DNA from 2 places in the Paenibacillus sp. FSL R7-0026 genome. Region 2 is predicted to be linked to the other one. Evidence: riboswitches for the same ligand, from Rfam matches in the RefSeq annotation. Region 2 holds a riboswitch; the other holds the start of a gene.

Region 1 (3,418 bases), 4.5 Mb from region 2:
GCCTGCTTCACATTTTCCACAGCACCAAAGAAGTTCGGGCTCTGGATCATGACAGCAGCGGTATCGTCCGATAAGGCGGCTTGCAGGGCATCCCAATCAGTGACGCCATCCTTATAACCAATCTCGACAATCTCCAGACTTAATCCGTGCGCATATGCCTGTAATACCTGACGGGCTTCCGGATGAACGGTACGGGATACGATAAGCTGTTTGCGACGTGTTGCTGCTGCGGCCAGATTACCCGCTTCCGCAAAGGCTGTTGCACCGTCATACATACTGGCATTGGCTACAGCCATACCGGTTAATTCACAGATGTAGGATTGAAATTCGAAAATGGCCTGTAGTTCACCTTGGCTGATCTCAGGCTGATAAGGTGTGTAGGCAGTGTAGAACTCGGAACGGGAAATGACATGATTGATGACGGAAGGAACATGATGATCGTATATACCTGCGCCGAGGAAGCTGGCGTGTGTTTCGAAATTGGCGTTGGCGCCAGCTTGTTTGGACATGTGACGTGTCAGCGCATATTCATCGAGTTTGGAGGACACGGGCAGCTCGCCCTGATAACGAATCTCTTTTGGAATGTCCTGGAACAGATCCTCCAGCGTATCCACACCGATGGTTGCGAGCATGGCGCTCTGATCTTGCTCGGTCATGGGAATGTAACGGTGCTTGCTCATGCTTGATCAGCTCCTTGAGTAGGTGTCTTTGACGTACGTGTCCGTTTATGAAAAGGGGTCTTCACGACCTCGGCTTTTAGTTTCTTGCCGCGGATCTCAATCTCAAGCGGGGTTCCCAGCGCAGCGTATTTGCTGTCGATGAGGGCAAGCCCCAGATTACGCTTCAATGTAGGTGATTGCGTGCCTGTTGTCACTTCACCAATCTGTACGCCGTCGGCATAAATCGGATAGTGGGGGCGAGGAATACCACGCTCCAGCACTTCGATGCCGACCAGTTTGCGAGCAGGCCCGTCAGTTTTTTGCTGTAACAAGGCTTCGTGTCCGATGAAAGGTCCGGCATTCAGCTTCACAAACATGCCAACGCCAGCTTCGAGCGGAGAGATGGTTGCCGACAATTCCTGTCCATACAGGGGGAGCCTCGCTTCAAAGCGCAGCGTATCCCGGGCACCAAGTCCGGTTGGTACGAGTCCGTAACCTTCACCAGCTTGCATTAATCCATTCCACACCGCAGCAGCCTGGTCTGCAGGAACATATAGTTCAAAGCCATCTTCACCGGTATAACCGGTACGGGACAACAGCAACTTTACTCCACATACTTCGGCATCCTGCACAAAACGAAACGGTTCAATCGAGCTTACATCCGTATCTGTAACTTTCCCGATAATGTCTACAGCCAGTGGACCTTGCAAGGCGAGCAGCGCTGTCTGCTCCGAATCATTGGTCATGCTCACGCCAGGGATCAAGTGCTCTTGCAGCCATGCCCAATCCTTGTCGATATTGGAGGCGTTAACGACGAGCATATAATGCTGATCTTCCAGCTTATACACGAGCAGATCATCCACCACACCGCCATCTGGATAACACATCAGGGTGTACTGGGCTTGACCGGGAACCAGCGTGGTCACATCATTGGTCATCATTTGTTGCAAAAACGCTTCAGCCTGCTCACCCTGTACTGTGAATTCGCCCATATGGGATACATCGAACAGTCCAGCACGCTCGCGTACCGCTTCATGTTCTTTCTGGATTCCGCTAAATTGTACCGGAAGCTCCCAGCCTCCAAAATCAATGCACCGTACACCTTCGTATTGCTGATACAGTGGGAAGAGTGGTGTTCTAAGCAAATCGGACATCAAATCACCTCGTCATAGGCCGTCAGCCGGCCGGATATACAATCGTGGATCAATGAACCAGGGTATTTTTAAATTTTCAGCTAGATATTTTCATCACATAAGTATGGTAAGGGCAGCTATGGCAGCGCCGTTCTACATCCTGTTTTTCGTTTTTTGGGAAAAAGGAAAAGGACAGGCCAAAGAATCGGCATGCCAAGTAGCACGCTGTATTCTAAGGCTCTGTCCCTTGTACCTGAGAGTTACCCCGCCGCATTAGTGCAGCAGGTTTCCCCTTGGGTGATCATAACGCCCGCTCAGGGCGAATAGATGCTCTCCAGAGTTGCGTCCCGTAAAAGTCCTTTTGCCTGAGAGATTCACCCCCGCTTATCGGTGGTTTACTCCTTCGGCGTTACCTCATGTACATCCCGAATCGGGTGTCACGGGTAATCTCTCCCTTTACATTCATCCGCGGGTATAACATAGTCCAATAAACACATTTACTCCTCTCATTAAAACGTGAATCCACTGCCGATGTCAAGAACGATATCATAGATAATGATTAAAAACCGAATATTTAATTTATTTTTAATGTTATCGTTCGTATATTTATAAAGACTGCGCTTACTATTCTAATATTCACCAGTATATGAAGAAAGAGTGTAATCCGGTTACAGGATTTAGAGGTGTTCAATAAATAAATTGTGAGGTATCTTGACATTTGATTCAAAAATATCATACGCTATGTTCTGGGAAAAAGGTTAAGGTCAAAGAACGCATGTACTCATTAATGAAAAGCGAGGCGGATATCGATGAGCGAATTGAAAAGTGATTTCCTGTACAGTGAAGAGCACGAATGGGTGCAAACCGTAGGGGAGGATACTGTACGTATTGGCATTACCGAGTTCGCGCAGCATCAGCTGGGTGACATTGTGTTTGTGGAATTGCCTGACCTTGAAACCAATGTAAAAGCAGAGGACAGCATTGGAACGATCGAATCGGTCAAAACGGTGTCGGACTTGTTCTCTCCCGTCACAGGTTCAATTATTGCAGTGAATGATTCGTTGCAGGACTCCCCTGAACTTGTGAACAGCTCTCCTTACGAGGAAGGCTGGATGATTGAGATCCGTGTTGAGGGAGATCTGACAGCAGCATTGTCTACATTGATGAATGCAGACGCATATCGTAAACATACGGAAGAATAGCATCAACGAACTTGTACTTATTAACATATATTTTATAACCAAATGAAATGAGCTTCATATTGTTTCGACCTGTGTGAGCCGGATGCTTGCACAGGTTTTTTGTGCTTTCCAAGAATGGTTTTGAATGTGGATTGAAGCAGATTGTGGATGTAAATCACCTGATTGGACCAAGCTATAGGTTAGAAAATGATTCTGGAAATGATAAAAGTCATAGGCAAGAAAAGCCTTGTGTACCAATGGATTTAGCCATTATGCATCAATTAAAACGATTACATAACCTAATGTTGTCATCATTGTTCATGACGAAAGTACGCTTTCATTTGATTGAACAGGAGAGCATTCTCGCTTAGGATTACAGCAGGGGAGAAATGATACCCCTTTCATAAATCATAATCACTTGATCCAAGGAGGATAATACAATGAG
Region 2 (3,418 bases):
CCGGTACGGAATGTATCGGGAGAGTGGGTAACGGTATGGACAAATGAGGAAGGGAAAGAGATTTGTTGTACGGTACTGGAGTGGATTGAGGGTAGGGACATCCAGCAGGGAGAACGCCTGACAACAGAGCAGATCTATGATCTTGGGGCACAACTGCAGATGCTTCATCAATATGGGCGTGAGCAGAATCAGACAGATCGAACAAAGGTGCGGCCGGCATATGGCAACATCTATGAGAACTTGGTCATGCTAGGGCAGCTAGAGGAAGGCGTCCGACTGGGGATTTTTACAACGGAAGACTTCGATCTGCTTCGTGAGACGTTTGAGAACATTAATGAGCAGTTAGAAACATACCAGCATCACGCAGGGACATGGGGGATCATTCATGGGGATATTACTCGCAACAATCTGCTGATAACGGAGCAGGGAATTTCCATGATTGATTTTTGTCTACACGGTTATGGTTATTATCTTTTTGATGCCGGAGGGGCAGCACTTATGTTCAATCGGGAGGAACGTGACATATTCTTATCCGGTTATACCCAACAGATCGCGCCACTGACGGATCGTGATATTCGATTAATGGAAGGGTTCATGTTGATCTTTACACTGGGTTATTATGCCTTTCAGATGGCGAATGAGTCGAGGCACGAATGGATGAAAGATCGCATGCCGAAGCTATGCAGCAAGTATTGCCGACCTTATGTACAGAACAAGAGCATCTTCTACGAACTGTGATTTATAATCCAGATGTGCAGACTCGGATGGGCTACTGAGTAGTGCGGTTCAAAATAGATGGTTGCCTGAATACCCGAACGGTTTCGTGGACAATATCATAAATAGTAGTGAGCACATCATTGATTGAAGTAGAACGAAATAACCTGTTTAAAAGATCTTTTTATCGCATTAATGTAATGAAAGCTGACAAAATATTCTGGTTTTCCTTGGTTCAATAGGAAATGATGGATATACACCCAAAGAAATCGTCAAGTTTGTTGACACTGATCTTCCGGTCGATTAATCTTAATGAAGAAGAAATGAATGACTTCCATGACTGTTCTGACATAAGCTCAGAATGGTTCCATACGGCGGATGATAACGAGCGGGAGAGACCTGGGTTAGCCAAACAAAATGGCTAGTAGTTCAGGCACCGAAGGAGCAAGCTGCTGCGCACCCGGCGCAGTGGTTAATCTCTCAGGTAAATGTACCATCGTTGGACGCAACTCTGGAGAGTGCGCGAACTGCGCCACCCAAGGGGTATATGATCAGTCAGCCCGGTGAACTTGTCTGTAATCGCAGGCAATGCACCTTGTCATCAGACACTGCTGATCGTGAAACTCTCAGGTATCGAGGACAGAGAGAGGGCCTGAGGCCTTCTTCTGTCCTTTTTTGATGTCATCATTCAGTAAATAAGGAACAATGTGGATCAGATTCTGGATGGAAATGACGAATACAATTGGAGGGTTACAAGTGCGATTTAAAGATGTTTTTTCAATTATTGGTCCGTCGATGACGGGGCCTTCAAGTTCACATACAGCTGGAGCGGCAAGGTTAGGGAGAATTGCTCGACAGTGGCTAGGATGTACGCCAGATCGTGCTCGGCTGACGTTGTACGGTTCATTCGCTGACACGTATCAGGGGCACGGAACAGATCTGGCACTGATCGGCGGTCTGCTGGATTATGTCACAGACGATCCGCGTATCCCGGATGCAGAGCAATACGCAGAGGAAGCGGGCATGGAGGTTGAGTTTTATACAAGTGGCCTGCCTGCTCCTCATCCAAATACGGTCAAAATTGAGTTGTGGCATGGAGAACGTGCCTGCTCCTTGATTGGTGCATCCATTGGTGGTGGAAGCGTATCGGTGCATTCGATGAATGATTTTCGTGTTCAGATTAGTGGTGAGTTCCCGACACTCGTTCTGCGACATGCAGACAAAGCAGGGGTGCTTGCGTCGGTAACGTCCACGATCAGTTCATCGGGGGTTAACATCGGCTATATGCAGGTGGACCGGAAAGCCCGTGATGGCGAAGCACTGACTGCGATGGAGATGGACGGTGTGCCTAATCCTGATATGCTCAAGCGTCTAAGGGAGCTGGACCATGTGTTAGACATTCGTGTCATAGATTTGAAGAGAGGAGTTGATTCGGATGCGGTTTAAACATTTGCACGAACTGAATACGATCTGTACAGCGGAATCCAAAACCATTGCTCAGCTGATGATCGAGGAGCAAGTTCAGGAGACCAATACACCGGAAGCGGATGTTGTGCAGCAGATGTCAGAATATTATCAGGTGATGAAGGAAGCGGTACGCAAAGGGTTAACGGAAGATACGACATCACGCAGTGGACTAACAGGTGGAGACGGTAAAAAATTGGCCGAGTACATTCGCAAAGGTGAGACTTGTTCAGGAGATGCTTCCGCACTTGCCATGGCGTATGCCCTGTGTGTATCTGAAGTGAATGCCTCCATGGGTCGGATCGTGGCAACACCAACAGCCGGTTCCTGCGGCATTATCCCCGGTGTGTTTATCAGTTCACAGGAGCGGTTTGGTTGGACGGACGAACATTTGGTGAACGGGTTGTTCTGTGCGGGAGCGATTGGTTATGTTATTGCCAACAATTCATTTATCTCCGGTGCCGAAGGTGGCTGTCAGGCGGAAGTGGGTTCCGCGATCGGCATGGCTGCGGGTTCCATGGTTGAACTGCGTGGAGGTACACCGGAACAGGTCGTTCATGCCGTTGGTTTGGCGTTAAAAAATACACTGGGCCTTATCTGCGATCCGGTGGCAGGCCTTGTTGAAATTCCGTGCATCGTCCGTAATGGACTGGGTGCAGTTACGGCGCTGGCTGCGGCTGACATGGCCTTGGCCGGAGTGCGTAGTGCTATTCCGTCAGATGAAGTCATCGACGTCATGCTGGAAGTAGGCAGTGCGATGCCTAGCCGTCACCGGGAGACAGCCCAGGGCGGGTTGGCCCAGACGCCAACCGGCCGCAAAATGATGCAGAAGTTGGCTAAACCAAAGGCAAAGCGTGCCGAGCCTGAGCCGGAGTCTCCTGCTGAAAATGACGTAGAACCTAAGGCATAAATAGGATGGATATGAATTAAATCTAACGCTAACTCGTGAAACCTTGAGCCTTGATTATTAAAGGTGAAGAAGAGCTCATTACTTGATACGAAAAGCCGATACAAACCTTCCTGGTGAAGAGATGTATCGGCTTTTTTGTCTTTTTCCAACGAAGAAAAACAAAAAAACATTGACGACATATATATCGTATTGATATATTAACTACTGTCATATATCGATACGATATATATGAGAGCGAAACAAAATTAAAGGAGATGGATAGAATGAAAGGTATTTTCCAGACGAGTCTACTGTTTTTGAAAAACGGAGCCACCATTGTAGGTTTAATTA

What was found. Region 2 has a riboswitch for glycine ahead of sdaAB (L-serine ammonia-lyase, iron-sulfur-dependent subunit beta). Riboswitches for the same ligand answer to the same signal wherever they lie in the genome.
Region 1: another riboswitch for glycine. It lies ahead of gcvT (glycine cleavage system aminomethyltransferase GcvT); the one in region 2 lies ahead of sdaAB (L-serine ammonia-lyase, iron-sulfur-dependent subunit beta).

The regions. Positions count from the first base shown of each region.
Region 1 covers NZ_JBBORG010000001.1:4,998,834-5,002,251, reverse strand. The annotation lists gene gcvPA (aminomethyl-transferring glycine dehydrogenase subunit GcvPA) at 1-680, opposite strand, end outside; gene gcvT (glycine cleavage system aminomethyltransferase GcvT) at 677-1,813, opposite strand; glycine riboswitch at 2,031-2,132, opposite strand; glycine riboswitch at 2,136-2,258, opposite strand; gene gcvH (glycine cleavage system protein GcvH) at 2,602-2,994, shown strand; gene MKY44_RS21845 (PTS mannitol transporter subunit IICB) at 3,414-3,418, shown strand, end outside.
Region 2 covers NZ_JBBORG010000001.1:518,876-522,293, forward strand. The annotation lists gene MKY44_RS02510 (phosphotransferase enzyme family protein) at 1-738, shown strand, start outside; glycine riboswitch at 1,094-1,219, shown strand; glycine riboswitch at 1,224-1,359, shown strand; gene sdaAB (L-serine ammonia-lyase, iron-sulfur-dependent subunit beta) at 1,471-2,160, shown strand; gene sdaAA (L-serine ammonia-lyase, iron-sulfur-dependent, subunit alpha) at 2,150-3,088, shown strand; gene MKY44_RS02525 (YhgE/Pip domain-containing protein) at 3,352-3,418, shown strand, end outside.